3 regions of the Nocardia sp. NPDC060249 genome follow, and region 2 is predicted to be linked to each of the others. Evidence: riboswitches for the same ligand, from Rfam matches in the RefSeq annotation. Region 2 holds a riboswitch; each other region holds the start of a gene.
The links. A riboswitch is a leader RNA that binds a small molecule or an ion and turns the genes downstream of it on or off. The one in region 2 is predicted to bind S-adenosylmethionine.
Positions count from the first base shown of each region.

Region 1 (10,397 bases), on a different contig from region 2:
GGCTGTCGCCCGATACACGGTTCCATCCGCGAACGACCCGACATAGGTGTCCCCGTTGCGCGCGTCCAGGCCGATGCCCTCGGGATAGACGGCGGTGCCCGGCAGTTCGTAGGCCGTGCTCAGCGTGGGTGTGGCAGGCGAGGTCCCGCACGCGGTCAGGGCCAGGCACGCGGTGGCGACGGCGATGGTTCGCAACATGATGAAGCCTCTCAGTGATGTAATGCTGAACATCAAGCAATAGGCAGTAATGTAAATTAGAGTCGTTATGATCGTCAAGGGAGTTATGAAGTGATGGGCGGATACCATGCACCCATGACGTCCATGCCCGCCGCCGAGAGGCTCGGCTCGTATATCAAGCGCGCCGAGCAAGCCCTGATCGCGACCAAGACTGCCGCGCTGAAACCGGCCGGGCTGACCGTTGCGCAGTACAGCGCGTTGCTGCACCTCGCCGAGAACCCCGGCATCTCGGCCGCCGCCCTGGCCCGGCTGGCGGGCGTCACCCCGCCGACGATGAACACCGTCCTGACCAACCTGCAGGAGCGCGGCCTGGTGGATCGGACCCCGCACGAGTGGCACAAGAACGTGCTGGAAACCCGCCTGACCGAGGCGGGACGCTCGGTGATGGCCGATGCCGACACCCGCGCGATCGCGGTGGAGCGCACCCTGGCCGAGCGATTCACCGAGGCCGAACTGGCGGCGGTGCAGGAACTGCTCACGCGCAGCGCACAGGCACTCGACGAGATCCGCGACAACCTGCCGTGACGAAAAAAGCCCGCCGGAAAGTTCCGGCGGGCTCAGGTGTGGATCGGGTCAGCGCTCGGCGGCGACCTTCACCTTGCTCAGCGTCTCCCGCATCCCCGAGACCAGGTCGGCCTCGAACTTCTCCTCGCCGCCCATGGCGACCTTGATCGTTCCCCGCAGCCAGCCGGGCAGGCCCTTGGCGTCGACGGTGCGCGTTTCGACGACCCGGGTGCCGGTGGCGGTCGGCTCGAGCTCGTAGGCCCAGACCGTGCGGTTCTCGTTCATCCGGAACGCCAGCGCCCGGTTCGGCTCGAAGCGCACGATCCGCGAGGTGGTCGGATAGACCTTCCAGCCCACCTTGTTGACGTTGACGGTGAAAGCGCCGTCGCGGACGCCACCGAGCGCGACCATCTTCAGGGTTGTCGGACTGAGCTCGGACATGCGGCGCAGATCGGCGAGTACCGACCAGACCTTCTCCGGCGGTGCGGCGATGTCGATGCTGGCTTCGAGGTTGTTCGGCAACGTTGCCTCCGGGTTATACGTGACGGACTGTCACGCTCAGCATAGGCACCGGCCGAGAGGCAGGTTCCGTATGGTGACGCGAAAGGCCCGGGCCCGGCGGCGGAGGCAGCACAGAACCGAGCGCGGCGCGCGCATCGAGGAGGCGGACCCCTCGCGGCGAGGGCCGTGCTCGAACTCGGCGCCGCGATCACCACAGGGGCGGACAAGGCCGTCGCCGCCGGACCCCCGATGCTCAGCGGGCGGTGTCTCCGCGAACCCGGCAGCGGGCCGGGGGCCGGAGGGCCTGTTCTGTAGGCGAGCCCGAAAGCAGTGGTTGTCCAGGACGCCGCGGCGCGGCCGGTGTCCGGTGCCGTGGCCGAGTCGCCCGGCACCGCGCACAGCTGCGCGCCGACGAGAATCCCTACGACACAGATCGTTGCGACTGTTCTGCCCGTCGGCGCTCACCCCCGGTCCGCCGTTTCAGTAGTCGCCTGCGAGTTCGAGCCCGCCGCTCAGCACAGTGGTCATAGGAACAGGAATACCGCGCCCGGCGCTCGCCGACAATGATTTGTCGCACCCTGCGCTGATCGGAGTTCACCGGGCGTGGTCTTTGTCTCGAGCTGATCGCAAAACGGCGCCTCGCGGATCACCGCAGCTAGTGCCGTATCCGACTGTCCAACAGTCGTATCGGATACCCGGAAGGTGCGACGGATACACGCGAATTCGCTGCTAGATTTCGGCCCACGGTCACGAGTATCAGCACTGTCGAGCCCCGGCTCGCTGATCGGCAACCCTCGCTTGCGGTGGGGTGCCCCGGGTGACGACCAGGCGATATCGCACAGATAGCGCAAGCGCTGTATTCAAGCTCGAAGGAAAATCAGCAATGAGTAAGTTCTCGGTCGGTTCGCGGCGTCGTTTCAAGATCGTGGCGGGCGCTCTCGCCGTAGTCGGCGTCGCTGCCGCGGTGGTCGGCTGCAGCGATACCGGTGCCGACTCCGGCAGTGGCACGGTGTATTTCGGTGTTTCCGGTCCGCGAACCGGACCGTCGGCGGAGTACGGCCGCCTGTGGCAGCAGGGCTTCGACCTCGCGCTGGACGAGATCAACGCGGCAGGCGGCATCAACGGCCGCAAGGTCGAATTGAAGTGGGAGGATTCGCAATCCGATCCCAAACAGACCGTCCCGATCGCCACCAAATTCGTCGACGACAAATCGGTGATCGCCGAACTCGGCGACTTCTCCTCGCCTGCCTCGATCGCCGCGTCGCCGATCTATAACCGCGGCAAGCTCGTTCAGTACGGCTTCACTAACTCCTCGGTCGATTTCACCAAGGCGGGCGACTATTCGTGGAGCCCGTCGATCACCCTCGACGTCTTCCAGGAACGCAATGCCGAATGGGTGTCGAAGAAGGCGAAGAAGGTCTCGGTCGTCTATCTCGAAACCGACTGGGGCAAGCAGGCGTTCGGCTTCTTCGAGAAGTTCGCGAAGGAGAAGGGCGTGGAGATCGTCTACTCCTCGCCGATCCTGCCCGACTCCACCGATGTGAAGCCGATCCTGATCAAGGGCCGCGAGGCCAACCCCGAGGCGTTCGTGCACCTGGGCTACGGTCCCGACGGCGCGCTGGTGGTCAAGCAGCTGCGCGACGTCGGCTTCTCCGGCCAGTTCTTCGGCGGCCAGAACACACCGCAGTTCATCTCGCTGGCGGGCGCGGCGGCCGAGGGCGACATCGTGAACGGCATCTTCAGCCCGGCCGACCCGGATCCGAAGATCCAGGACTTCGTCACGAAGTTCCGCAAGAAGTTCAACACCGATCCCGGCGATTTCAATGTCTACGCCTACGACGCGCTCACCGTCGTGGTGCAGGCGGCGAAGAAGGGCGGCGCCACCCGCGAGGGCGTCCTCGAAGGACTGAAGACCGAGACGCAGTTCACCGGAATCGGCCTGGGCACTTTCGCTTTCGACCAGCAATCGCGGCGTCCGAAGGGTGTGTCCCCGCGTGAACTGGTGCTGAAGGAAGGCAAGTTCGTGCCGACCGGCAACCGCTGATGCTCGACACGCTCATCGCCGGTGTGGTCCACGGCAACGCGTACGCGCTGCTCGCCGTGGGCATCACGCTCATCTTCGGCGTCACCAATGTCATCAACTTCGCGCACGGCGCGGTGTTCGCCCTCGGCTCGATCCTGGGCTGGTGGTTCATCGCCGAGCAGGGTCTGCCGCTATGGCTGACCATCGTGCTGGTGGTCGCGATCACCGCCGCCGTCGGCATCGGAATCGACCTGCTGGCAGTGCATCCGCTGCGCAAGGCGCCCGCCATCGCGGCGCTGCTCGCCACGGTGGCGGCCGGACTGATCATCGAGAACCTGACCCAGATCGTCTTCGGTCCCGAAACCCGGCCGTTTCCACAAGTGCTGCCCACCAACAACTTCCAGCTCGGCGGCGTCCGCTTCGGCACCTCCGATCTGGTGATGTTCGCGATCACCCTGGTGGTCATGCTCGGCCTGGCCGGGTTCCTGCGGTTCAGCCGCTACGGCCTCGCCATTCGCGCCACCGCGCAGGACCCGGACGCCGCCGCGCAGATGGGCATCGGTGTCTCGCGCATCCAGGTGCTGGCCTTCGCGATCGCCTCCGGGCTCGGCGGTCTCGCGGGAATCTTCGTCGGGCTGTACAACTCGAACATCTCCCCGACCAGCGGCACCCTCGCGGGGCTGACCGGGTTCGTCGCGGCCACCATCGGTGGTCTCGGTTCCATCCCCGGCGCGGTGATCGGTGGGTTCGCCCTCGGCATCGTGGAGGCCGTCGGCATCTACACCTTCGGCGACGGCTACCGCGACCTGATCACCTTCGGTGTGCTGGTGGCGTTCCTGGTGCTCCGGCCGGGTGGCCTGCTGGCCAAGGTGCCCGCGATCAGCGCCGAACCGCTCACCGGCACCTACCTGGGCGTCGGCCGCCGGCTCAGGGTGCGCTGGTGGCACGCGGTGGCGGTGTTCGCGGTGGCGGCGCTGGTTGTGCCGCTGGTCGCGAACAACTACGCCATCGTGGTCGGCACTCAGATCCTGGCCTACGCCATCATCGCGGTCTCGATGACGCTGGTCGCCGGTTCGGCAGGCCAGTTGGTGATCGGGCAGGCCGGGCCGATCGCGATCGGCGCCTACACCTCGGCGATCCTCACGGTGAACCACGACTGGCCCTTCCTGGCCGCCGCGCTCGCGGGTGGGGTGCTGGCCGCGATCATCTCCTCGATTCTGGCTGCGCCGCTGTGGAACCTCAACGGGCACTATGTCGCGATCGCCACGCTCGGCATCGGCATCGTGATCGTGGCGGTGATCCGCAACTGGGAGTCGGTGACTCGCGGCAGCTACGGCATCTTCGGTATTCCCGTGCCGAGCATCCTCGGCCACGAGTTCACCGAGAACACCGAGGTGTTCCTGCTCGAGCTGGTGTTCCTGGCGATCGCCCTCGCGGTGGTCGTCGGGGTGCAGCGGTCCCGGCTCGGCACAGCCCTGCGTGCCGTCGGTGCCGACGAGGTGGCCGCGCGGTCCTCGGGCATCCCCGTGCGCGACTACAAGGCGCTGGCTTTCGCGATCAGCGCGCTGTTCTCCGGCATCGCGGGCGCGCTGCTGGCGCACCAGTACAGCTACATCGACCCGACCGTGTTCAACCTGCCCATGTCCCTGCTGATCGTCACCATCCTCGTGCTCGGCGGCACCGGTTCGCCCTACGGCGCGGTGCTGGGGGCGGCGGTGCTGATCGGTGTTCCCGAGGCGCTGCGGCTGGCACCGGAAGCCCGCATCCTGCTCTACGGCGTGGTGCTGCTGCTGATCATCCGGTTCCGGCCGCAGGGCGTTCTGGTGAGGAGTGAACGTGTCCCCGTCCTTCGATGACACCGCTTCGTCGCCGAGCGAACCAGGTGTTCCCGTCTTGGCCGTGCGCGGTCTGCGCAAGTCCTTCGGCGGTGTGCGCGCGGTCGACGGCATCGAATTGGCCGTAGCCACGGGCGAATTCGTCTCGATCATCGGTCCGAACGGGTCGGGTAAGACGACGACCGTGAACCTCGTCTCGGGCGTGCTGCGCCCCGACGCGGGACAGGTCGAGGTCGCGGGCAAGCGGTTGCGCCCCGGTTCACAGGAGGCGGCCGCCCGTGCGGGTATCGCGCGGACCTTCCAGAACGGCCGCGTGTTCGGCAGCCTCACGGTGCGCGAGAACGTCGAGATCGGCTTGCACACCACCATCACCGCGGGGCGGCCGTGGCAGCGGCTCTCGCGGATTCCGTTGCTGCGCTGGGTGCCGCTGGTAGCGGAGACCGTGCTGGCGCTGCTGCCGACGCCCGCCGTGCGCGCGGAACGGCGTCGCACCGACGCCCTGGTCGACGGCCAGCTGGCCCGCTTCGCCGAGCGGCTCACACCGCGCGCCGGCCACAACGCCTACACCCTGTCCTATGCCAACCGCCGCCGCACCGAGATCGCCAGGGCGCTGGCACTCGAGCCCACGGTGCTGCTGCTCGACGAGCCCGCGGCGGGCATGAACCAGACCGAGACCGCCGAGGTGGGCAGGCAGCTCGCCGAGCTGAAAGCCGCCGGTCAGACGATCGTGCTGGTCGAGCACAAACTGGAATTGGTGAACGCGCTCTCGGACCGGGTGATCGTGCTCGACGAGGGCCGCGTCATCGCCGAGGGCACGCCGGAACAGATCCAGCACGACGAGCGCGTCATCGAGGCCTACCTCGGCCGACGCCGACTACGCACGCCCGCGGGCGTGCCGGGTGAGAAGGTTAGGTGACCGCCGGTGCCGATTGACGAGAAGACCACACCGATCCTGGAATTCGACGATGTCACTGTGCATTACGGGCCCTCGAAGGCACTGGACGAGGTGTCGCTGACGGTGCGCCCCGGCGAGATCGTCTCGCTGCTCGGCGGCAATGCCTCCGGCAAGTCGACGACGATGAAGACCGCGCTCGGGCTGCTGCGCCCGACCTCCGGCACGGTCCGCATCGACGGCGTCGACGTGAGCACCAGCTCGCCCGCGGCCCGCATCAAGGCCGGTCTCGCCTCCGTACCCGAGGCAAGGCGGGTGTTCCCGGCGATGACGGTGGAGGAGAACCTCTACGTCGGTGGTTACATCCGCAAGGAACGCCGCTCGGTGCTCGTCACGCGGGCGAACGAACTGTACGAGCACTTTCCGCGTCTGCGGGATCGGCGCACCCAGCAGGCGGGCACGCTCTCGGGAGGCGAACAGCAGATGCTCGCGTTCGCCAGGGCATTGATGAGCAAACCGCGACTGATCTGCATGGACGAGCCGACCATGGGCCTGTCGCCGCTGTTCGTCGACCGGGTGCTCGACGAGATCGCCCGTCTCAACGCCGAATTGGGTCTGGCGATCCTCATCGTCGAACAGCAGGCCGAGCTCGCCCTGTCGATCGCCCACTCCGGAAACGTGTTGCAGGGCGGGCGGATCGTCCTGCGCGGCACCGCCACCGAACTGCTCGACAACCCGGCGATCCGCGACGCCTACCTGGGGAAGGTGCCCGCGTGAGCGATCAGCCCGTGGTGCCGCGTTCCCTCGAACTCTTCGCCACCGAGGTTGCGCCGCAACTGGATTGGCCTACCGAAGGGAGACCGGCATGACCGATGTCATCGACGCGGTGCTCGGCACCGAGACGGCGGCCAGGGTCGCCGCCGTGCGGCAGCGCAGGCCCGCCGTGGTCGAGCACACGCAGGGCGTGCACGACGCGCTGTTCGACGGCCCCGCCGGTCTTGCCTTCGGCCGTGCGCGTCTGGCTGCCATCGCCGCCCACCTGGCCGTGCTCGGCGAGGCGAAAGATCTCGCCGCCCACTACCTCGCCCTGGCGCAAGGGGCGGGGACGGAGTCGGATTCGGCCGGTGACGCGGCACTCGCTGCCGCGTTGCGCCACGCTGTGCGGCTCACCGAGGCTCCCGCGACGAGCACGCGCGTCCACGTCGACATTCTGCTGGCGGCGGGACTGACCGAGGCCGATATCGTCACCGTCTCCCAGCTCGTCGGCTTCGTGAGCTACCAGGTCCGTCTGCTGGCAGGCCTCGCCCTGATCGGAGCTCAGCGATGACCGAGGCTCGGGCCGGCGCTCGCCCCACCGGTTTCACCCAGGATCAGCTCGACTGGGCGCCCTGGGTCGAGCCGATCGACCTGGCCGAGGCCGACGACCGGCAGCGCCCGCTCCTGGAAGGACAGCGCGGCGAGAGCCCCTACTTCCGGCTGCTCGCCCGCAATGCCGAGGTGCTCGCCCAGCGCAGCGCCAACGACAAGGACATCTTCTACAGCAGGGAAGGGCTGATCAGAGCCGAGCGTGAGCTCGCCGCGACGGTTACTTCCCGGTTCAACGGATGTGAGTACTGCGCTTCGGTACACTCACGTTTCACATCGCAGTTGTCTCGGCGCGTCGATGACGTGCAGCGGCTGCTGGACGAGGGAACGACGGTACGGATCGACGAACGTTGGGACGCCATCATCGATTTCACCGCCGCGCTGGCCGCGCAACCGCCACGGCCCGCGCACGCGGAACTGGATCGATTGCGCGCACTCGGATTCGGCGATACCGATATTCACGATCTCGTGCTGTCGACGGCTTCGTTCTCGTGGGCGAATCGGCTCATGCTCGGTCTGGGCGAGCCCCGAGTTCCGGTGTCTTGTGCTCCATGACAAAAAATTCTAGAAAATTCCTTTAAAACACCTCCACTTCACATTGTGTCTGGGTATCGTCCGAGACGGCAAATGGCCCGTGACAACGAAGTCACAAAACATCGACTTGGAGTGACACATGCTTTACAACATCACTGATGACAGCAGCGACGGCAACATCTTGACCCTGCTGCTCGGACTGCTCACCAGCTCGCTGAGCACCGGTTCGGTGCAGGGCTCGGGCAACTGAGCCGTCTGTAGCCATCTTTCGGCTAACGCGCGGTTGGCCGAATGGGCAGCCGAAGGGCCTGATCCATGACGAGGGGATCAGGCCCTTCGGTATTGTCAGCGACAATGTCACAGGATGCGAATACGGGACGAATGTATGCCGGGCAACCCGTAGAGGACCGGCAACGCCAGCGGCGTGCGCGTTTTCTGGAGTCAGGCCTGACGGTCTTCGCGCGCGACGGGTACGCCAACAGTTCGGTCGGTGCGATCTGTAAGGACGCGGGACTATCGTCTCGGCAGTTCTACGAGGAGTTCACCGGTCGCGAATCCCTGCTGCTGGAGCTGTACGAGCAGATCGACCGACATTCGCGCGAGGCCGTGGCTGCCGCGCTCGAGGACAAGTCCGAGGCGACCGTACTCGAGCAGATCGACGCGGCCGTGCGGGCCTACGTCGAGTCGATCGGCACCGATCCCCGCAAGGCGCGGGTCGCGTTGGTCGAGGTGGTCGGAGCAGGCCCCAAGGTGGAGAAGTTCCGCCTGGAACTGCGCCGCGTGTGGGGTTCGCTGCTGGCCAGCGCCGCCGAGGACGCGGCCATGCACGGCGAAATCCCGCCCGGCGACTACGAACTGCGCGTGCTCGCCATCATCGGCGCGGTGAACTACGTGGTCGACGGCTGGAGCGGCAGCGACCCGCGCCCGCCGCTCGACGAGGTGATCAAGGTGCTGAGCCGGGTGATCCTGGGCGCGGTCGGGGCTTGATGGCGCGGGTCGAGATCGTCCCGATCCAGGTACCCGACGGCAGCACCTTGCCGGTGCGGCTCATTCCGGCCACCGGCGCGCACCGGCATCCGGTCACCCCGGACGCACCACGCGCGGTCGTGGTCATCCTCCCCGGTCTGGCCGTGCCCGGCGAGTTCTACGAATATTTCGGACACCGGCTGGCCGCGTGCGGATTCGATGTCGCCATCGGCGAACTGCGGGGTCAGAGCGAGAGCACCCGCCGTCCCGACGCCGAGAGCACCTACGGCTACCACGAACTGGTCTCGGTGGACTTTCCGGCGATGCTGGCCGCGGTGCGCGACCGATTCCCCGCCAGCACGCCGTACCTGCTCGGCCACAGCATGGGCGGCCAGCTCGCGGCGATGTACGCCGCGAGGGTGCGCGGCAGGCTCGGTGGCCTGATCCTGGTCGCCTCCGGCACACCGTATTTCCGCGGGTATCGCGGAGTATTCGGTCCGGGCGTGCTGGTGGGCACGGCGGCGGTGGCGGTCGCGTCGAACCTGGCCGGGTTCTGGCCGGGGGACCTGCTCGGCAAGCGCGCCTACGGCAGGCAGTCCAAAGTTCTCATGTCGGACTGGGCCAGGCTGGCGCGTACCGGGCGCTTCGTGCCGGTCGGCGCCGATATCGACTACGACGAGCGGATGTCGCGGCTGAAGTTCCCGGTGCTGTCGATCACCGTCGCCGGCGACGACCTGGCCCCGCAGACCTCCGCCGACCATCTGCTGGGCAAACTGCCCGGCGCGCAGATCACCCGGTGGTTCCAGCCGGAGGCCCTCGGGCACAACGGCTGGATCACCGATCCGGACTCCACCGTCGACGCGGTGGAGAAGTGGTTGCGCGACCGCTGACCCCTCAGGCCGAGCGGCGCCCCTCGATCAGCATCTGGATGAAGAACTCGTAGACCAGCGCGGACAGGTACGCCGACTGCTTGTTGTCGGCGGCGCCGCCGTGACCGCCCTCGATGTTCTCGTAGTACCAGACGGTGCGCTCCTGGGACTCCAGGAGCGCGGCCATCTTTCGCGCGTGCCCGGGATGCACCCGGTCGTCACGGGTGGAGGTGGCGAGCAGGATCGGCGGGTACTGCTTGCCGGTGTCGGTGTTCTGATACGGCGAGTACTCGCTGATGTAGGCCCACTCCTGCGGCTTGTCCGGGTCACCGTATTCGGCGACCCACGACGCGCCCGCCAGCAGCAGGTGATAGCGCTTCATGTCCAGCAGCGGCACCTGGCAGACGATGGCGCCGAACAGTTCCGGGTAGCGGGTGAGCATCACGCCCATCAGCAGGCCGCCGTTGCTGCCGCCGATCGCGCCGAGCCGATCCGCGGTGGTGATGCCGCGGGTCACGAGGTCGCGTGCGACGGCGGCGAAGTCCTCGAAGGCGCGGTGGCGATGCTCTTTCAGTGCGGCCGTGTGCCATTCGGGGCCGTACTCGCCACCGCCGCGGATATTGGTCATCACGTAGGTGCCGCCGCGTTCGAGCCAGTTCATGCCCGCCGAG
Region 1 is NZ_JBHXAQ010000007.1:337,167-347,563, reverse strand. Features, by position in the region: gene ACFWFP_RS25010 (SMP-30/gluconolactonase/LRE family protein) at 1-198, opposite strand, end outside; gene ACFWFP_RS25005 (MarR family winged helix-turn-helix transcriptional regulator) at 313-762, shown strand; gene ACFWFP_RS25000 (SRPBCC family protein) at 811-1,263, opposite strand; SAM riboswitch class IV at 1,988-2,102, shown strand; gene ACFWFP_RS24995 (ABC transporter substrate-binding protein) at 2,126-3,286, shown strand; gene ACFWFP_RS24990 (ABC transporter permease) at 3,286-5,121, shown strand; gene ACFWFP_RS24985 (ABC transporter ATP-binding protein) at 5,102-6,016, shown strand; gene ACFWFP_RS24980 (ABC transporter ATP-binding protein) at 6,023-6,769, shown strand; gene ACFWFP_RS24975 (hypothetical protein) at 6,858-7,319, shown strand; gene ACFWFP_RS24970 (peroxidase-related enzyme) at 7,316-7,912, shown strand; gene ACFWFP_RS24965 (TetR/AcrR family transcriptional regulator) at 8,246-8,878, shown strand; gene ACFWFP_RS24960 (alpha/beta fold hydrolase) at 8,878-9,747, shown strand; gene ACFWFP_RS24955 (prolyl oligopeptidase family protein) at 9,752-10,397, opposite strand, start outside.
Region 1: linked by a shared signal. The riboswitch ahead of ACFWFP_RS24995 (ABC transporter substrate-binding protein) and the one ahead of ACFWFP_RS32860 (bifunctional o-acetylhomoserine/o-acetylserine sulfhydrylase) in region 2 are both predicted to bind S-adenosylmethionine.

Region 2 (10,397 bases):
GCGGATTGCTGTACGCCGCACTGCGATTGCTGCGCAGGCGCCGTCGCACCGCAGCGCACATGTCCAACGCACCCGCACCCGCACCCGCAGCCACCGCTCCTGCGCCTACCGCGCCGGCAGCCACCGCTCCCGCGCCCACCGCGCCAGCAGCCACCGCTCCCGCGCCCACCGCATCCGGGGCCACCGCATCCGAGGTCGGCGCATCGGGCGCACCCGAATCGGCAGCATCCGGGAAGGAGACCCCCGGTGCCCACAGTGCGGGCGACGATCAAACCGAACAGCCGTAAAGGCCCACTCGTCGAAACCGCCGAAGACGGCACCCTGACCCTCTATGTCCACGCCCCGGCCGTCGAGGGCAAGGCCAACAAGGCCGCGATCGAACTACTCGCCGATCATTTCGGCGTTCCCAAGTCCGCGGTCCGGCTCACCGCGGGCGCCACCTCGCGGTTCAAGCGGTTCGACATCGACTGAGTCAGACCGCGCCCGGAAATCCCAGCTGTCGCCAGGCCTCGTACACCGACACCGCCGCCGCGTTCGACAGATTCATCGACCGCCGCCCCGGCAGCATCGGAATGCGCACCTGCTCGGTGATCTGGGGATCGGCCAGGACTTCCGCGGGCAGCCCGGTGGGCTCGGTGCCGAACAGCAGCGCGTCGTTGTCGCGATAGGCGATATCGGTGAAACGCGTGGTGGCCTGGGTGGTGAAGGCGAACACGCGGCCTGGCCGGATCGCCGCGAACGCCGTCGCCAGATCGGGATGCACGGTCACCACCGCGAGGTCGTGGTAGTCCAGTCCGGCCCGGCGCAGCTTGGACTCCGACAGGTCGAAGCCGAGCGGTTCGATCAGGTGTAGCGCGCAGCCGGTCCCCGCGGCCAACCGGATCGCATTGCCGGTATTGGGCGGAATCACGGGCTCGTGAAAGATCAGGTGCAGCACAGCCGACCACTCTGTCATGCGCCACCCCGTCCGCGCGCAGGCGGTATCTGGAACAATCGGGCTCGTGAACGAGGCGGAGACGACCGGCAAGCACCGGGTCGCGCGGTTGAGCGCGGGGGAGCAGTACCTGCGCAGTCATCTGCCGATGACCGTGGTGACCGCGCTGATCGTGATCGCGGTCGGCTTCGTCGCCTGGGATCGGTGGCGTCGCGGCGCGCTGATCTTCGGCAGCGCCGCCCTGGTGGCCGCCGCCTTCCGGCTGTGCCTGCCGACCGTCCAGGTGGGATTGCTCGCCGTGCGCAGCCGCCCGTTCGACGTGGCCGCGCTGACCACCCTCGGCAGCGCCATCGTTTTCCTGGCCGCCACGATCAACACCCTCGGCGTCAACTGAGACAGGGTTCAGGCGGAGGTCTTGTCCCACAGGCTGCGGGTGCCGTTGCTGCCGTAGAGCGCGCGAGCTTCGCCCGGGCTGATCGTCGACCGGGTTCGCGGCGGCGCGGTGCGCTCGTGGGCAGCCAAGATCTGTCCGGTCATCTTCGCGACGTACGGGGCGGCCATGATCAGGCCACGGTTGCCGCGACGTGCGGCCGCCCAGACGATCGCCTTCCCGGGGAGACGCACGGCGGCATCGACAACGCGAGGCAGGTCGAATCGGCCGAGTTCGCGCATCCAGGCGGGCAGCGTCGAGATCGTCGCCAGCGACAGCACCCGGCCACCGGCGGCGAACGTCATGCCTTTGCTCACCGACGGCCACAGCAGGAAGTGCATGGCCTCCACGGCCCGCTCGCTGACGCACAACTGCGGCCGGACGCGTTCGAAGTAGGCGCGCACCTCGGCCCGATCGCGCGGTACATTCGCGGGCTTGCAGGTCTGCAGTTCGGCGGCGATCACGCACTCGGCCCAGTACCGGTCCTCCTCGGCGGGACTCAGCGGGCCGGGGCCGAACATCTCGTAGGCCTTGAGGACCGAATGCCACCCGGTGACATGGATCCACAGCTGGGAGTCGGGGTTGTTGGCGCTGTAGCGCTTGCCGCTGATCGGTTCGATGCCCGTCATCGGCGCGTGCACCTGCATCAGGTGTTCGGATGCTTGGATGGCGGTGCGGCCGTCACCGAGCGCGACCAGCAGGAAGTAGGACAGCGTGTGGTCGAGGCGGGTGGCGGGATTGTCGTAGATCCCGTGTGAATCGGCGACCGCGGCGGTCAGGAACGGATCGAAGTGCTCGAGGGTGACCGCGCGCTGGAATCCGATCAGCGCGGTCGGCGCCGCCCACACCTTCCAGGTGGGGGAATCCGGCCCGAAGAAGCCGTAGTCGTCGCGACGCAGAGTCGACGCATCGAAAGCCATTGCACATGCCCCTTTGCAGTGCGAGTAACAGATGAATACAACACCACCGTAGCAATGGCTCGACGCGAATACAACGGCTGCGTAGGATTTGTGGCGGAAGGTTCCAGGTATCGTCCGGAGCGAAAGGCAGGTGAGCGGTGACCTCGACGCAGGAGCAACGACCTCGACGCCGCTACGCGCCGCGTCTGCCGCCGCAGCAGCGCCGCGCGCAGCTCCTCGACGCCGCGTTCACCGTCCTGGGCCGGATGGAGCTGCACGAGCTGAGCATGGAGGCCGTGGCGCAGGAGGCAGGCGTCGGAAAGCCTGTGCTGTACACGGTGTTCAAAACCCGTGCCGAACTGGTCGAAGCGCTGCTGGAACGCGAACGCGAACGCGGCCTGGATCAGATCGCCGACACGCTGCCCGAAGGCCTGCTCGGCGCCGACCCGCTGTCCGCCGCCTCGGCGACCGTCGAGGCGTTCGTCGGTGTGGCGCTGGCGAATCCGACCCGCTGGCGGCTGATCCTCGCTACCCCGGCGAGTGCGCCCGAGGAATATCGCGCGGCTCTTCGTGCTTCGCGCGCCGAAATCTTGGAGCGTGCGGAATCTCTTGTCCGCATGGGTATCTCAGTGCTGCCGAAGTGGTCGGGGATGGATGCCGGACTACTCGCGAACTCGACCCTCACCATCGCCGAAATGCTCGGTCGACTGGGGGTCAGCGAACCGGACGAGTATCCGCGCGAACGGCTTCAGGCCTACGTTCGCTCGATCGTCACCCTGCTGACCGGGCCCTGACGGCTCAGCGGTTCTCCCGCGCCAAGCGCATCGTCTCGGTGAGCAGCTTCGACACGGCGGCCGCCTCGGTGAGGAACCCGTCGTGCCCGTCGCGGGAGTGCACGATCTCGAGACCCGCGCAGCCCGGCAGCCCTTCGGCCAGCTCGGCCTGGGTGTGCAAGGGGTACAGGCGATCCGAGTCGACTCCGCCGACCACGCACGGCACCGCGGTGGAGGCCAGCGCGGCGGCGACGCCGCCGCGACCGCGCCCCACGTCGTGGCGGTTCATGGCCTCGCTGAGCAGCACGTAGGTGGCCGGATCGAAGCGCGAACACAGCTTGTCGGCCTGGTGTTCGAGGTAGCTCTGCACCGCGTACCGGCCACCGGCCCACGGATCCTCGTCGCCCTGGGCCTTGTTGGCGAACCGGTGGTCGAGCTCGCCCTCGGTGCGGTAGGTCAGGTGCGCGATCCGCCGGGCCAGCCCCATACCGGTCATGGGCGCGCGACCGGTGCCGTGATAGTTGCCGCCCTGCCAGTCGGGATCGGCCGCGATGATGGCCATCTGGGTGGTCTGGGTGCCGATCTGATCGGCGGTGGCGCGCGCGCCGACGGCCAGCACGAGCGCGGCCGAAACCCGCTCGGGCAGGCCGATGATCCACTCGAGCACCCGCATGCCGCCCATCGAGCCGCCGACCACCGCGCCGAGCCGCTCGATCCCGAGCACCTCGAACAACTGCGCCTCGGCGGTCACCTGATCGCGGATGGTCAGCTCGGGAAACCGTGCGCCCCACGGCTTTCCGTCGGGCGCGAGAGAGGCGGGCCCGGTACTGCCCTTGCAGCCGCCGAGCACATTGGTGGCGATCACGCACCACTCGTCGGTGTCGATCGGCGCACCGGGCCCGACCATGCCCTCCCACCAGCCGGGAGCCCCGTCGGGCCCACCGATGACATGGGAGTCACCGGTGAGCGCGTGTTCGACGAGCACCACATTGTCCAGGGTGGGCGAGAGCTCGCCCCAGCGTTGCACCGTCAGCCGCACATCGGGAACCACGGCGCCGTTCTCCAGCGCCACGTCCCCGATGGCGACCACGCCTGCACGCCCGTCCGGCGGTGGCAGCAGGGCCACCCCGGTTCCGGGTCGGGCGATCGGCGATTCGGTGCTCACAGTCACGTCGTCGCCGCCGCGAACCCGGCCCGTAGATCGGCCAGAATGTCGTCGATTCCCTCGATGCCCACCGCGAGCCTGACCAGGCCGGGAGTGACGCCGGCCGCTAGCTGCTCTTCGGGCGTCAACTGCGAATGCGTGGTCGACGCCGGGTGAATCACGAGTGAACGCACATCACCGATGTTAGCTACATGGCTGTGCAGGCTGAGCGCGTCCACGAACTTCTTGCCGGCATCGACACCGCCCGACAGCTCGAAGGCCACGATCGCGCCCGCGCCCTTGGGCGCCAGCTCCTTGGCTCGCGCGTGCCACGGCGAGGACTCGAGACCCGCGTAGAACACCGCGTCGACGCCCGGCTGCTCGGCGACGAACTTCGCGACCGTCTCGGCATTGCTGACATGCCGTTCGACCCGCAGGCTCAGCGTCTCGATGCCCTGGGCGATGAGGAACGCGTTGAACGGCGAGACCGCAGCGCCCAGGTCGCGCAGCAACTGCACGCGAGCCTTCAGCGCGAACGCGGGCGCACCCAGATCGGCGAACACCGCACCGTGGTAGCTGGGGTCGGGCTCGGTGAAGCCGGGGAAGCGCGCGTTGCCCTCGGCGTCGCGCACGGTCCAGTCGAAGGTGCCGCCGTCGACGATCACGCCCGCCACGGCCGCACCGTGCCCACCCAGGTACTTCGTCGCCGAATGCACGACGATGTCGGCGCCGTGGGCGAGCGGCTGGATCAGGTAGGGGGTGGCGACGGTGTTGTCGACGATCAGCGGAAGGCCGTTCGCGTGCGCGACCCCGGCGATGCCGGGAATGTCGAACACCGCGCTGCTCGGGTTGGCGATGGTCTCGCCGTAGAACGCCTTGGTGTTCGGCTGGATCGCGGCTTCCCACTGCGCGAGGTCATCGGGATCCTCGACGAACGAGACCGTGATCCCCAGCTTGGGCAGCGAGTAGTGGAAGAGGTTGTAGGTGCCGCCGTAGAGGTGCGGGCTGGACACGATGTGGTCGCCCGCGCTCGCCAGGTTCAGGATCGCGTAGGTCTCCGCGGCCTGGCCCGAGGCCAGCAGCAGCGCCGCGACGCCGCCTTCGAGGGCGGCTACGCGCTGTTCCACCGCGTCCTGGGTGGGGTTCATGATCCGGGTGTAGATGTTGCCCGGCTCGGCGAGACCGAACAGCGCGGCGGCGTGATCGGTGTCGCGGAAGGTGTAGGAGGTGGTCTGGTAGATGGGCAGCGCCCGCGCGTTGGTGCTCGCGTCGGGGGCTTGGCCCGCGTGGACCTGCTTGGTCTCGAAGGACCAGTTCTCGGGCAGGGAAGAGTCGGTCATGTCGTGCTCCAAAGGTGTCAGCCGGGGGATCTCGTCAACTGGGTCGGATCGACTGGCAACAACACATGGGGGCCTCCTGCAGCGCGCGCTTGCTCTCGACTTTCGAGAGCCCGGTCATCACCCGGAGCACCCCACCGCAGCTGGAGGGTTGCCGACCAGCGAGCCGGGGCTTGGCGCTGGTACTCATGACCTTGCCGTCATGTTAACCGGACATCTCCCGCGCGCGGAAACTTCCCCCGCATTTCACGCCGAAGATCACTCGTTCGACGGTGTGCCGAAGCCTGGCGTGTCGTCTACCGGTGCGCCGCAGACCTGCCGCAAGCCGTGGTAGGCGCGCAGCACGGCGTCGCGGGTCACCCGGACAGCGACCGCCGGCGACCCGCTCAGCAGTGCTTGTTCGGTATCGGCGACGGAGAGGTGGCACAGCATCTGCCAGGTCCCGGCCACCAGCCTCACCGTGAAGTCGTCCGGTGACGTGCCCATCCGCTGCGCGAGCTCGGTGCACACCGCGACGTTCTTCTTCTCCGCGTATTCCAGCGCGCGCGCGTTGACCGACTGGCTGGTGCGCATGATCCGCTGCATCTGCAGGAACTGGCGGATGAATCGGATACCGTCCGCGTCCGCCTCCGCCTGGACCACCGTCAGGTAGGCGCCACACAGTGCCTGGAGTTCGTTGCCGGTGTTCGGTTGGGAGCGCAGCGCGACGGCGACCGAGACCCCGAAGTCGTCGATCGGGGCCAGCACGATGTCTTCCTTGAGCGCGAAGTACCGGTTGACGGTACGCGGGGACACATCGGCACCCGCGGCGATCTGCTCGACCGTCGTCGCGTCGAACCCTTGGCTGTCGCACAGGTCCAGCCCGACCGCCACGATGGCGGCTTTGGTCTGGAGCTTCTTGCGCTCGCGCAAGCCCAGCGGCGCGTCGGGAGCAGGTTCGGTCGTCCGGTCGGCGCTGATCGGAGTGGTCGAGTCCAGCATGCCACCAGCCTACCGTGTCAGCCGCTTTATCTGTCCAACTAGGCCAATTGGCGCATTCAGACATTTTTCTCTTGACGCCAATTGTCTCGCAGTGCCAGGATTGGTTCCACGCTGATCGAGTGACGAGGAGCCCTGGTGACCAGCACCGAGCTAGAGACGAAACATGTTGATTCCCCACAGAGTTCGACGCGGTGGTGGGCGCTGGTCGTGCTCTCCGCCGCCCAGTTGATGGTGGTGCTCGACGCCACCGTGATCACGATCGCCCTGCCGTATGCCCAGCGTGACCTGGGGATCAGCGACGGCGACAAACAGTGGGCGCTCACCGCGTACACGCTCATCTTCGGCGGGCTGCTGCTGCTCGGCGGACGGATGGCCGACTACCTGGGCAGGCGCCGGATCTTCCTGGTCGGCCTGGTCGGCTTCGCCGCCGCGTCGGCGCTGGCCGGGCTCGCGCAGACCGGACCGCAGTTGTTCGTCGGTCGTGGCCTGCAGGGCGCGTTCGCCGCATTGCTCGCGCCGGCGGCGCTGTCGCTGCTCTCGGTGATCTTCACCGATGTGCAGGAGCGGGCCCGCGCGTTCGCGGTATTCGCCGGCATCACCGCGGGTGGCATCGCGTTCGGGTTGATCGTCGGCGGCGCGCTCACCGAATTCGCGTCGTGGCGGTGGACGCTGTTGATGAACACGCCGATCGCGCTCATCGCGGTGGCCGGTGCGGTGGCGGTGATCGCGCGCGATATCCCGGTGCCCAGAACCGGCGGCTACGACCTGCCCGGTGCCGTCACCGTGACATTCGGCTTGGTGTCGATCGTCTACGGATTCAGTCGCGCCGCCGAACACGGCTGGCTGGCGGGCAGCACGCTCGGCCTGCTCGGAGCGGGCTTCGCCTTGCTCATCGCGTTCGTCTTCATCGAAGCGCGTTCGGCGAATCCGCTGCTGCCACTGCGAATTCCGGGGGAGATCAATCGGGGCGGCGCTCTGCTGGCCGCGCTGCTGATCCCGATCGCCATGTTCGCCATGTTCTTGTTCCTGAGCTTCTACTACCAGAACACCCTGGGCTATTCGCCGCTGAAGGCGGGCATCGCGTTCCTGCCGTTCCCGGTGGGCATCGGGATCGCGGCGGGCATCACCAGTTCGCTGATGCCCAAGTTCGGGCCGCGTCCGCTGATGGTGGCCGGCGCGCTGCTCGGCGTGGTCGGGCTGCTGTGGCTGGCGCAACTGAGCTACGGCGACGGGTACGCGCTGAGCGTGCTGCCCGCGCAGCTGTTGATGGCGCTCGGGATGGGCCCGCTGTTCGTCGGCATGCAGGCCGTGGCCCTGCATCAGGTCGACGCCGAGGACTCCGGCGTCGCCAGCGCCCTGCTCAATGCCGCCCAACAGGTCGGCGGCGCCGTCGGCACCGCCTTGCTCACCACACTGTCGGTGCAGGCCGCGAAGAGCTACGCCACCGACAATCCGACCGTCGACCACCTGATCGAACGCGCCTCGATCTACAGCTATGACGTCGCGTTCTATATCGGCGCCGGCTTCTTCCTCGCCGCCGCCGTGGTGATCGCGGTGATGATCCGCGACAAGCCGGAGAACCTGATCGAAGGTGACGAGCACGCGGTCGCGGTACCGATCGCTGTCTGACCTTCTGGACGAGGGGCCCGTGCTCACCGCGCGGGCCCCTTGTTACTGCTCAGTAGCCGGTCAAGGCCCGATCGGGTGCTGACGGGCGGTCGGGGCGGGAAGGTTTCGAGCCGTCCCGCACAGTGGGGCCTCCCGTCGCGGTGAGGTAGGGGACAGCAGTACGCTCGTCTTGTTTGCACCACACGTCCCGCAGACAACGCGGGGCATATACGTTGTCTGTTGGAACTGCTGGGGTCCGCTCACAAGCGTGTTCGCCTAGCCGTGCAATAAGGGCACCCACCGAGGAGGACACGAAGATCCATGTCCAAGATCAAGGTTGAAGGCACCGTTGTAGAACTCGACGGCGACGAGATGACCCGGATCATCTGGCAGTTCATCAAGGACAAGCTGATCCATCCCTATCTCGACGTGAACCTCGAGTACTACGACCTCGGCATCGAGTACCGCGACAAGACAGACGACCAGGTCACCGTCGACGCGGCCAATGCCATCAAGAAGTACGGCGTCGGCGTGAAATGCGCCACCATCACCCCCGACGAAGCGCGGGTGAAAGAGTTCGGCCTCAAGAAGATGTGGCGCTCGCCCAACGGCACCATCCGAAACATTCTGGGTGGCACCATCTTCCGCGCGCCGATCATCATCTCCAATGTGCCCCGTCTGGTGCCCGGCTGGACCAAGCCGATCATCATCGGCCGTCACGCCTTCGGCGACCAGTACCGCGCCACCGACTTCAAGGTCTACGAGGCCGGCACCGTCACGCTCACCTTCACGCCGGAGGACGGCAGCGAGCCGATCATCCACGAGGTCGTGAAGATGCCCGAAGACGGCGGCGTCGTCATGGGTATGTACAACTTCAAGAAGTCCATCGAGGACTTCGCGCGGGCCTCGTTCAACTACGGCCTGCAGCAGAACTACCCGGTGTACCTCTCCACGAAGAACACCATCCTCAAGGCCTACGACGGCATGTTCAAGGACACCTTCCAGGAAGTCTTCGACGCCGAGTTCAAGGCCGAGTTCGATGCGGCGGGCCTCACCTACGAGCACCGCCTGATCGACGACATGGTCGCCTCCTCCATGAAATGGGAGGGCGGCTACGTCTGGGCCTGCAAGAACTACGACGGCGACGTGCAGTCCGACACCGTGGCCCAGGGCTTCGGCTCGCTCGGCCTGATGACCTCGGTGCTGCTCACCCCGGACGGCAAGACCTGTGAGGCCGAGGCCGCGCACGGCACCGTCACCCGGCACTACCGCCAGCACCAGCAGGGCAAGCCGACCTCGACCAACCCGATCGCGTCGATCTTCGCCTGGACCCGCGGCCTCGAACACCGCGGCAAGCTGGACAACACCCCCGAGGTGATCGGCTTCGCGCAGGCGCTCGAGGACGTGGTCATCAAGACCGTCGAGGGCGGTCAGATGACGAAGGACCTCGCCGCGCTCGTCGGCGGCGACCAGGGTTACCTGAGCACCGAGGAATTCCTCGGCGCGCTCGATGTGAACCTGGCTCGCGCGCTGAAGTGAGATAGGCTCCCCCGCCTCTCCGCGTATTCAGGCCGGACTCGAGTGACGTGAGACCTACGTCGGCGGCCGGCGGAACAGGCGGTGGTCAGGTTTGCTCGACCCGGTGAGTTACCCATGTTCTCGCGAGATCAGTGGGTGGCTTGCCGGGTCGTTTTTGTGCACGGTGGGGTAACTCACGCTGTTCTCGGGTAGCGAACGGGTATCCGTGCCCGTTGCATGGAAGCGTGACTTCTTCCATTGCAGCCCCCGATCGCCTCGACGTGCCACGCACCAGCTGGCATGTCCCGGCGATGCTCGCGTTGGCGCTGGGTGGATTCGGGATCGGCACCACCGAGTTCGTGACCATGGGGTTGCTGCCCGATATCGCGCGGGCTTTCGATATCTCCGAGCCGTCGGCCGGGCACGCGGTGTCGGCGTACGCGCTGGGTGTCGTGGTCGGTGCGCCGCTGATCGCCGCGTTGTGCGCACGGGTGGCGCGCAAGAAGTTGCTGATCGTGTTGATGGTCGCGTTCACCATCGGCAATATCGGCACCGTGCTCGCGCCGACCTTCGGCACGCTCGTGCTCGCCCGCTTCGTGTCCGGCCTGCCGCACGGCGCGTACTTCGGTGTCGCCTCGCTGGCCGCCGCCACGCTCGCACCCGTCGGGCAGCGAGCCAAGGCCGTGGCCGCGGTGATGCTCGGGCTCAGCGTGGCAAATGTGATCGGAGTGCCCGGCGCGACCTGGCTCGGTCAGCACCTGGGCTGGCGTGAC
Region 2 is NZ_JBHXAQ010000019.1:34,211-44,607, reverse strand. Features, by position in the region: gene ACFWFP_RS32895 (DUF4349 domain-containing protein) at 1-287, shown strand, start outside; gene ACFWFP_RS32890 (DUF167 domain-containing protein) at 247-471, shown strand; gene ACFWFP_RS32885 (tRNA (cytidine(34)-2'-O)-methyltransferase) at 473-955, opposite strand; gene ACFWFP_RS32880 (DUF3017 domain-containing protein) at 1,002-1,328, shown strand; gene ACFWFP_RS32875 (oxygenase MpaB family protein) at 1,337-2,284, opposite strand; gene ACFWFP_RS32870 (TetR/AcrR family transcriptional regulator) at 2,422-3,057, shown strand; gene ACFWFP_RS32865 (homoserine O-acetyltransferase) at 3,062-4,207, opposite strand; gene ACFWFP_RS32860 (bifunctional o-acetylhomoserine/o-acetylserine sulfhydrylase) at 4,204-5,520, opposite strand; SAM riboswitch class IV at 5,601-5,711, opposite strand; gene ACFWFP_RS32855 (TetR family transcriptional regulator) at 5,776-6,498, opposite strand; gene ACFWFP_RS32850 (MFS transporter) at 6,634-8,127, shown strand; gene ACFWFP_RS32845 (NADP-dependent isocitrate dehydrogenase) at 8,428-9,645, shown strand; gene ACFWFP_RS32840 (MFS transporter) at 9,936-10,397, shown strand, end outside.

Region 3 (10,397 bases), on a different contig from region 2:
CACCGTGATCACCATCGAGTAGCGGATCGGCTGGGCGTTGGCGGTGGGATGGCCGGATTCCCTGGCGGTGTGGTGGATGTCGAAGACCGGGTTGCGCAGGCTGTTGACGCGCTTACTCCGCTCGGCGTGCAGGACGGTGTCCCACTTGTGGGAGTCGCGGCGCAGCACGGCTTCGGGGTCGAGTTCGGTCGCGCGGAAGAACGGGGCCGAATCCGGGTGGATTCTGGTCGGTTCGGCGAACCGCTCGTCGTGCGGACGGAACGTGACGTCGAGGCCGCTGCGGGTGTAGCTGCCGGGGTCGGCGGGGTCGACCGGGGTGGCGAAGACCAGGGTCGCCCGAATGCGGACCATGCCGGCGGGAAGCGCTGCGGGGAGCGGAATCCGGGCGCGCAGGTATTTCGCGGGGGTGAGCTCACCCTGGTAGAGAATCCTGGCTTCGCCGTCGCCGCAGAGAACCAGGTCGGCCAGGGTGGCCGCGATCCGGCCGTGTCCGGAATCGGAATCCGGTGAGCTGGTGCGTCGTTCGGCGGTGTGCACGAGCAGGGCCTTCAGGTCGAGCGCACCGAGTTTCGGGCCGAACAGGGTGCGGGCGCCCAGTGCGGCGCGCAGGGCCATCGGGGCGGCGAAGCTGGTGCCGGAGTCGGGAACGGCGGTGCCGTCGGGTCCGACGACGTGGAACGGTTCGTGATCGCTGCCGCCGAAGGCGAGCAGGTCGGGCTTCACGGTGCCAGGGGAACGGCCCGGCCCGATCGCGGAGTACGGCGCGCGGTTCCAGTTCGCTCCCACCCGATCCGACGAACCGACCGCGAGCGCGTTGACGCTGTCCGCCGGAACCTGAACGCGCGCATTGCCACTGGGCTTGTCGGCCTCACCGTTGTTGCCGACCGCGATGGTGGCCAGCGTGGTGCCGTCGCTGAGGTAGTCGTCCCAGAACGCGGTCCAGGCATGGACTTCGTCGTCCTCGATGGGAAGTTCGGGGCCGATGCTCACATTGACGAACTCGTATTTGCGTTGGCGCAGCACGGTATCGATGCGCTCGATGGCCGAGTACAACTCGCACTGGTCGTCGTCGGTGTCCTCGTCCAGCACCTGGTAGTGGTCGATGTAGCCGTAGGGGACCGGGACCGGCTGGACGGGGTCGACGCTGCCGAACAGCAGTGCCGAGGTGACGCGATGGCCGTGGTCGAGGTAGGTGCGCTGCGGTGCGGCGCTGTCGGCGAAGGTGTGGGCGTCGACCCAGCGGGTCAGCGGGGTGCGCGCGGGGATGCCGCCGTCGAAGACCGCGATGGTGAGTTCCCGGTCGGTCGGCTCGGCCGTCGGCAAGGCCGGCCGGAACGTCGACAGTGTTGTCCTGGTGGCGGTGTCGCGCCCGAGCTGGGTGCGCATGCGCGGCATCCGGCGGATCACCCTGGTGAACGAGTAGCCGGCGAGCGCGGCGATGGCGGCGTGGGTTCCGGTGACGGGGACGAAGGCCAGACCGCCGTTGTCGAGCCGGCGGTCGATGGCCACGTCGAGATCGAGATCGCGGGAGAAGTCGAGCAGACCCTGCAGGGCGACATCGCGATCGGAGTGCAGCACCAATTCGGCGACGGTCTCCGAATCACGCGGCGCCGCAGTGAGTCTGAGCCTGTCGGCAGCGTTGTTGAGCCGGAATTCGGCCAGGCTGATGATGCCGATCTCGGCGCCGCCCAGCGGTGCGTCGGCGTTGATCCGCGCGGTGAGCAACTGCAGATTGACGCGGGTGGTGGCGAGGAACAGCAGGGTGCTCGCCCGTGGTTTGCCGTGCTCCGGCGCGATGGCCACCGGTCTGCTGCCCAGTGGGTCCAGCTGCATCGAGGTGAGAAGTCTTGTGGGATAGCCGCTCTTGGACAAGAACTGCGGGTGCAGCGTGACCGCCGTCACCGTTTCGTCCTCCGGGCAGGCCGTCTTGGGCAACGCGTCCGCACTCGAGGTGGCCGCGCTCAGCATCGGCGCGAGCCGGGCTCGCGCCTGCTCCACCGTGTACGGGGACTGCGGCGAGCCACCGGATCTGCTGGGAGTGATGGGCGCGGTCAGTCGCTCACCGAAGCCGATCAGAAATCGCGGTCCCGCCACCGTGAATCCCCCCAGCTGCCACGTTATTCCCGTCGATGCGTGAAACCACGAATGGTGTCGCGCGACACCCCCGTCAGCGCGCTGATCTGGCGCTGAGACAAGCCTGACACGCCGGTCAGCGTCTGTGCCAGCCGTAACCGATCCGTTTTGGGAAGTTCAGCTGCTAGTCGCGCGGAATGCTCGGCCATCAACCCGGGCAGCAGCTGGTCCTCGAGCACGCAACGCCTGCGCAATCGCAGCATCGTGCGCTCGATGTCGTTGAACGACAAGCCCTTCGACGCGAGCGCGACCGCGTCCACCGCGCCGTCGGGCAAAGGCTGCCCGGCGAACCGGCGAATCGCCTCGCAGCGTTGCTCGGCCTCGGGGAGCGCGAACTCCACGCTCACATCGAAGCGTCGCCACACGGCCGGATCCAGCAGATCGGCGTGGTTGGTGGCGCCGATGACCAGGCCCGCGCCGGTCGGCCAGTCGTCGATCTGCTGGAGCAGCACCGTCACCAGTCGCTTCAACTCGCCCACGTCGCGATCGTCGTCGCGACGTTTGGCGATGGCGTCGAGCTCGTCGAGCAGCAGCACGCACGGTCGCTGCTTGGCGTAGTCGATGGCGTGGCGCAGATTGGTGCCGGTCTTGCCGAGCAGGCTGCTCATGATGGTCGCCAAGTCCAAAACCACCAGCGGCAGCGACAATTGGTGGGCCAGCCAGGCCGCGGCCATCGTCTTGCCGACGCCGGGCGGACCGACGAACAGCAAGCTGCGGGCCGGGGTCAGATCGACGGCGGCCAGCCGGTCGGCTTGTTTGCGTTCGTCGACGATCTGGGTGAGCACGTCGTAGGTTTCGGCCGCGAGGATCGGTACTTCGGCGACGGAGCCGGGCGGGATCACCCGCACCAGCGGCAGCCGGCTGTCGCTGTCGACCGGAATCGGCGTATCCACTTCCGCGCGTAGGGGATTGGCGCGTGTAGGGTTCTGGCGCAGCAGCGCGACCAGCGCATCGGCGAGGTCGGGACTGGCATGCCGGTGTCGGCGCGCGGCCCGGCGAACGAACATCGCCACATCCTGCTCGCGCCCGGCGAGCGCCAATCTGGCCAGGTGGACGAATTCATCGGGTAGATCGGCGCTCACGTCCGCCGAACTGGAGCTCAAGGCGTGTGACATGGTCTTCTTCCGATCAAATACGTGGACTATTTTCGCTTCACTCGATCGTACGGCGTCCATCACGGGCAAAGTTCACCCCTTGTGTACCGGTTTGACATCGGACCCCACCCACAGCGCCACATTGATCTGCCGAGCCCTCAGCGCAGCAATTCCCTTCGTCGGATGCTAGTTCCGCCACGCGCCCCCATGGGCGATTCCCTGCGCGTCGGCGTGCCTCGTGGCGGGCGAATCCGGCTACAGGTCGAACAGCGACAGGCCGGGGTCGTGAATCAAGCCCGTCGCTCAGGGGATTCGTGGTGGGTGGTTGACAGCCCCGGTGGTCGTCTGTCACTCTCGTTGCAGGTCACGAGTACCAGCGTTCAGCCCCGGCTTGCTGGTCGGCAACCCTCCTCCGCGGTGGGGTGCTCCGGGTGACGACCAGGCCGACGTCCGAATGGGGCGCGGCAAGCGCGGGCCACCTCTTCAGGAGCGGGTCCCTGAGCCGACGGGATTTCGTCATGACTGCTGTAATCGACCCCACCTGTGCCATCGCCGCCGTTTCCGGTGCCGACCTGCAGGTTCCGCTCGTTCAGGGCGGTACCAGCTCCTACGCCAACTTCGACTACGCGGCCAGTGCGCCGGCGTTGAAGCAGGTCACCGACCGGATTTCGCAGTTGCTGCCGTTCTACGCAAGCGTGCATCGGGGTGCGGGATACGCCTCGCGGATCTCCACCGAGTGCTACGAGGCTTCGCGTGGGTCCGTTGCCCGGTTCCTCGATGCCGACGACGACCAGGTCGTGGTGTTCACGCGCAACACCACCGATTCGCTGAACCTGCTGGCCGGGTGCGTGCCGGGGGAGACCGTGGTCCTCGATATCGAGCACCACGCCAACTTCCTGCCGTGGGCCGCGCACGGTCGTCGCGTCGTGCGGGCCGCCGCCACGGTCGAGGAGACGATTCAGCGTGTGGTCGCCGAGCTGTGCAGCAAGCCCGCCGCGTTGCTCGCGGTGACCGGGGCCTCCAATGTCACCGGTGAGGTGCTCCCGCTGGAGCGCCTCGCGACCATCGCCCATCTGTGTGGTGCGCGCATCCTCGTCGACGCCGCTCAGCTGGCTCCGCATCGCCGGATCTCCCTGCGCGAGACCGGGGTCGACTACCTCGCGTTCTCCGGGCACAAGCTGTACGCGCCGTTCGGCTCGGGTGTGCTCGTCGGCAGGCGGGACTGGCTGGACGCGGGTGAGCCGTACCTGGCCGGTGGTGGCGCGGTGCGCAATGTCGGGGTGGCAGAGGTCGAATGGGCGTGCGCGCCGCAGCGGCACGAGGCCGGTTCGCCGAACGTATTGGGCGCGGCCGCTATTGCCGCCGCCTGCGATGCGCTCGCCGCCATCGACCCCACCGAACTCGTCGCACACGAACGCTTCCTGGCCGACCGGCTGCGTGACGGGCTGTCCGCGATCCCCGGTGTCGACCTGGTCAGCATCTGGTCCGACAGCCCCGACTGTGTGGGCATCGTCGCCTTCACGATCGCCGATTTCGCCCCCGGTAAAGTCGCCGCGTATCTCTCCGCCGAACACGCCATCGGCGTCCGCGACGGCCGCTTCTGCGCCCACCCTCTCCTCGCGAGCCTCGGCCTCGACGCCGCCCTGCGAGCCAGCATCGGCCTCGGCACCACCGCCGCCGACGTCGACCGCCTGATCAGCGCGGTAGCCACCCTGGTCACCCACGGCCCCGCCTGGAACTATGCCGCCACCGACGGCCACTGGAACCCCACCCCCGAAACCCGCCCCCTGAGTGCCTCTTCCCCCGAAGGCGCCGCCCCCTGCCTGATCGGCTGAACTCGTCACACAACGAGATCTGCCGAACGTCGGCCGTCGAGACCTGCTCTCGGCGGCCGATGTTCGTTCCCCTCGGTGAGCGGCAGCGGCCAGAGAATCCGGCCGGAACACTTCGTTGAAATTCCAGGTTTGGAATGCTTACCAGCTGGGTAACGCCTGGTGAACCTGTCGCGATGAAGCCCCCGAGATTGCCCGACAATCAAAGGGGACACCGTGACTCGACCGATTCAGCCGCCCGACCCGTGGGCCCGCCCGCCCCGGCAGCCCGAAAAGAAACGGCGTTGGCCGTTGCTGGCCGGGATCGGAGTCGCCGGCGTGCTCGGTCTCTCGGTCGTCGCCGGTCTCGGTGATGACAACCCCTCTCCGGCCGCGCGGACCTCACCCACCTCGACCACCCGCATCGTCGAATCATCGACCACTACGAAGCCGTCGACGACCACCGCCACCCCGACAACCACGGCATCCACCGTGTTGTCACTCGCTCCGGCGACCACGATCGATCCGCCACCGGCACCCATCGCGCCGACCACCACGATCGCCCCTCCACCGCCGGTCATCGTCCCCGTGCCAACGACGGTCGATCTCCCCGCCCCACGGGTCGCAGCCGTCCCGCAGCCCGAAGCACCGGCACCCGCCAGCGCCTATTACAAGAACTGCGCCGCGGCCAAAGCGGCCGGCGCAGCCCCGCTGCACACAGGCGATCCCGGCTACCGCTCCGGCTTGGACCGAGACGGCGACGGCGTGGCCTGCGAATAGCGCCGATCAGCTGGCGAGGCCGTCAGTCGAGGTCCGCGTCGAGGGCGTCCCAGGTGATGGAGACGTCGAGCGGATCAGTGATGGCGATCGCGACGGGGTTGTGGGAGCGGAAACGGGTTTCGGCGGAGACGTAGACACCCGCGGTATTGAGACGCAGGATCTCGATGGATTTCACGCGGCCGTCGTTGTTCTCCATGCGAACAATCCAGTACTGCTCGATACCCAGGCGTGCGTATTCCGCTCGTTTGTCCACACAATCGGCGGTAACCGTCGCTGGTGAAACCACTTCGACCACCAGCATGGTGTCGCTTGCTGTCGGCTTGGTTCTCCACTTGTCGCGCGGGTCTTCGATGCAGCGGTACACGATGGCGTCGGGACGGCGGAAATTGAACGGAACCTCGGAGACCAGCATGTCCAGTTCGCCGCTGGCCTTCAGGCAGGGTTGTCCGGTGGCGCGTTTCCGGATCGCTTCCCGCAGGGACTGTTTGATCGCGTCGGCGATGGCGATGTGATTCGGCGAAGGTGAGTCGCAATGCACCAGCAGGCCGTCTTTGACCTCGATCACCCGAGAGAGGTCTTCCGGCATCGCCAAATACGTGTCCAGGTCGATACCCGGAACACCAGCGCGCAACCACGACCAGTCGTATGCCTCGCTCACCGGACCAACACTAGCTGTAGCAGCTGGCGCACCGGCCGACGTAGACGCTCCGATCAGGTGTCGAGGGCGGTGGGGCGGTGGTATTTGCCGTTGTAGTAGAGCAACGGGGCCGCTGAGGGGGACTCTTCGGTTTGGTCGTGGACTCGGGTGACCAGGCCTACGGCGAGGGTGTGGTCGCCGAGGTCGATGAGTTTGTGGAGGGTGGTGCGCAGCCAGATGGGGGTGCCGTGCAGGACCGGTTCACCGGTGTCGAGGGTGGTCCAGAGGGAGCGGTCGGTGAAGCGGTCGGCGGCGGTGCGGGAGAAGCGGTGGGCCAGGTGGTGCTGATGCTCGCCCAGGAAGTGGATCACCACCGAGTCGGCGGCCCGCAGGGCGTTGATGCTCGATGAGGTGTGCGCGATGTTGAACGACACCAGGGGCGGTTCCAGGGACAACGAGGCGAACGACGTGGCGGTGAACCCCACCGGTCCGGAATCCGCTCCGAGCGTCACCACGGTGACACCGGACGGATAGTGCCGCATGGAAGCCCGATACTGCTCAGCTGTGATCCCGCTCAAATCGTCGGGAACGACCAGCCCGGTCTCGGAAGAAGGTTGCACATCGCCCACCGCCCCCAACATACGCCCGCCTGTCGGCTCTACCCCTCCCGCTGTGTCCGTTTGATCCGAAACGCTTCAGTCGATCTCGATGGGTAGGCCCGCGGTGATGCGGACGATTTCGCGGAAGTTGGTGCGGAACACGGTGTTCGGGTGACCGCCGGCTGCCCAGACTTCGGGGTGGGCGGCGAGGGCGGTGTCCACCCAGGTGGGGAGGTTGGTGGGGTGGCCGAGGGGGGCCGTGCCGTCGATGGGCTGGCCGGTGATGCGTTCGACCAGGGCGGTGGGGGCGGGGGTGAGGGTGCCCTCGAGGCGTTTGCCGGTGCGGACGAGGTCGACGTGGTGGTGATCGGCTACCAGGAGCAGGACGGGGTCGTCGTCGAGGAGGAAGACCTGGGCGGTGAGGATGGCGGTGGGCTGGGCGCCCATGGCGCGGGCGGCGTCGGCCGCGGTGGGAGCCGGCGTCTCGGGGCAGACGATGACGCCGTGGTGCCCGCGGGCGATGAGAGTTTCCGCGACCCGGCATGCGACCGGCGGCAATGACGACCTGCGCATGTCATCCAGAGTAGGTCGATTGCGGGAAATATGCTGTGTTACTTGGAGTTCTGGCGAACGCGAACCCGGCCGCTGCGCGGCCGGCCCCTCCCTAAGGGTCGGGGGGCGGGGCTGGGTGGGCGGCATGTTGGCGCGGTGGCAATAATCAGGGCATGAGTGAATGGAAGGCCTTTACCGTCGAGATCGCCGACAACGTTGCCCAGGTCACGTTGATCGGGCCGGGCAAGGGCAATGCGATGGGACCCGACTTCTGGCGCGAGCTGCCCGAGGTCTTCGCCGAGCTCGACGCGGATCCGCAGGTTCGGGCGGTGGTGGTGACCGGGGCGGGCAAGCACTTCTCGTTCGGTCTCGACCTGGCGGCGACCGCGGGCACGCTGGCGCCGGTACTGGCCGACGACGCGAAGGCGGGGCCGCGCACGGAGTTCCTCAAGGAGGTCCGCCGGATGCAGGCCTCGGTGACGGCGCTGGCCGAGTGCACCAAGCCGGTGATCGCGGCGGTGTCCGGGTGGTGCATCGGCGGTGGTCTGGACCTGATCGCCGCTGCCGATATTCGCCTGGCCAGCGCGGATGCCAAGTTCAGCCTGCGTGAGGCGAAGGTGGCGATCGTCGCCGACATCGGTTCGCTGCAGCGCCTGCCCGGCATCATCGGGGAGGGCAATCTGCGGGAGCTGGCCTTCACCGCCAAGGACATCGACGCGGCCCGCGCCGAGCGGATGGGTCTGGTGAACGAGGTGTTCGCCGATCAGGAGGCCGTGCTGGCCGCCGCGCACGCGATGGCGCGCGAGATCGCGGGCAACCCGCCGCTGGTGGTGCAGGGCATCAAGGACGTGCTCGAGCAGCGGACCAGCCCGGCGATCGCCGACGGTCTGCGTTACGTGTCGACGTGGAACGCGGCGTTCCTGCCGTCGAAGGACCTCCCCGAGGCGATCGCGGCGGTCTTCGAGAAGCGCGCGCCGGAGTTCAAGGGCGAGTAAAGGCAGTTCAAACGGTTGCCCCGGCGACCGTGCTGCCGACATACTTGCATCACACAACTAATTGATTGATGCAAGTAAAGGTAAAAGTGTGAGTGAGAGTGAGCCGGCGATCGACGCGATCGCGATCCAGCTCGTGCGACTGCACCGGCTGCGCGATCGGGCGATGGCCCAGATCAAGGACCACTCGGGGATCGACCCGGCGGGGTTCATGGTGCTGTTCCGGTTGGTGTGTGACGGGCCGATGCGCTCTGGCGCGCTCGCCGAGGCGGTGCATTCGGACGCGTCGACGGTGAGCAGGCAGGTCGCGCAACTGGTGGAGCGTGGCCTGGTGGTGCGCGCCGCCGACCCCGACGACGGCCGAGCCACCGTGCTCGAGGCCACCGACCACGGGCGCGAGACCGCCGACCGGATCCGGGCGCGACGCCGGAATTCCATCGCCATCATCACCGAGAGCTGGTCCACCGACGATCGCGAGCTCTTCGCCGGGCTGCTGACGCGGTTCGTCGAGGACTACGACGCGGCCCGCCCGGTCCTGCTGACCCAGCCGCCCGCACTGAGCACTACGGAGAACCTTTCGTGACGACAACCGCGGCACCGGTGGAATCACCGGCCGGCTTCACCCATCGCCAAATCCTGACCATCCTGTCCGGCCTGATGCTCGGCATGCTGCTGGCCTCGCTCGATCAGACGATCGTGTCGACCTCCATCCGCACCATCGCCGACGACCTCGACGGCTACTCGCTGCAGGCCTGGGCCACCACGGCCTACCTGATCACCGCGACGATCAGCACTCCGCTCTACGGCAAGCTCTCGGACATGTTCGGCCGCAAGCCGTTCTTCCTGGCCGCGATCGGTCTGTTCATCGTCGGTTCGCTGCTGTGCACGCTGGCCACGTCGATGTATCAGCTGGCCGCGTTCCGCGCGTTCCAGGGTCTGGGTGCGGGCGGGCTCATGTCGCTGGCGCTCGCCATCATGGGCGACATCATCGGACCCCGTGAACGCGCCCGCTACCAGGGCTATTTCCTTGCGGTGTTCGGTATTTCGAGTGTGCTCGGGCCGGTGCTCGGTGGTCTGCTGGCCGGGCAGGACACCATTCTCGGCATCACCGGCTGGCGCTGGGTGTTCCTGGTGAACGTGCCGCTGGGGCTGCTCGCCCTGGTGGTGGTGACCCGGGTGCTGCACCTGCCCCGCAAGCCGCACGCCACCCACCGCATCGACTTCGCGGGGGCGATCGTGCTCGCGATCGGACTGGTTCCGCTGCTGATCGTGGCCGAACAGGGTCGCGAATGGGGCTGGAGCAGTATCTCTTCGGTGGTCTGTTACGCGATCGGCGCGATCGGGCTGGCCGGCTTCGTCGTGGTCGAGAAGTTCATGGGCGACGCGGCGTTGATCCCGCTGCGGATCTTCGACAATGTGACGTTCACGCTCGGCGTGGTGATCTCGTTCGTCGTCGGTGCGGCGATGTTCGGCGGCATGCTGCTGCTGCCGCAGTACCTGCAGGTGGTGCGTGGCGCTGGGCCGACCGAGGCCGGTCTGCAGATGCTGCCGATGGTGCTCGGGCTGATGACCGGTTCGATCCTCTCGGGTCGGCTGATCTCGAAAACCGGTCGCTACCGGGCATTCCCGGTGATCGGCGCGATCATGCTGACGCTCGGGTTGTTCCTGCTGCACCTGCTCGACGCCGACAGCCCGCTGTGGCTGGCGATGCTGTTCATGGCGGTCACCGGCTTCGGCCTCGGCAATCTCATGCAGCCGCTGACCCTGGCCTTGCAGAACGCGCTGCCGCCCAAGGACAT
Region 3 is NZ_JBHXAQ010000003.1:627,788-638,184, reverse strand. Features, by position in the region: gene ACFWFP_RS16820 (S8 family peptidase) at 1-2,094, opposite strand, end outside; gene ACFWFP_RS16815 (AAA family ATPase) at 2,118-3,248, opposite strand; SAM riboswitch class IV at 3,590-3,704, shown strand; gene ACFWFP_RS16810 (aminotransferase class V-fold PLP-dependent enzyme) at 3,746-5,062, shown strand; gene ACFWFP_RS16805 (excalibur calcium-binding domain-containing protein) at 5,276-5,818, shown strand; gene ACFWFP_RS16800 (Uma2 family endonuclease) at 5,841-6,476, opposite strand; gene ACFWFP_RS16795 (flavin reductase family protein) at 6,530-6,997, opposite strand; gene ACFWFP_RS16790 (YbaK/EbsC family protein) at 7,151-7,627, opposite strand; gene ACFWFP_RS16785 (crotonase/enoyl-CoA hydratase family protein) at 7,780-8,601, shown strand; gene ACFWFP_RS16780 (MarR family winged helix-turn-helix transcriptional regulator) at 8,690-9,181, shown strand; gene ACFWFP_RS16775 (MDR family MFS transporter) at 9,178-10,397, shown strand, end outside.
Region 3: linked by a shared signal. The riboswitch ahead of ACFWFP_RS16810 (aminotransferase class V-fold PLP-dependent enzyme) and the one ahead of ACFWFP_RS32860 (bifunctional o-acetylhomoserine/o-acetylserine sulfhydrylase) in region 2 are both predicted to bind S-adenosylmethionine.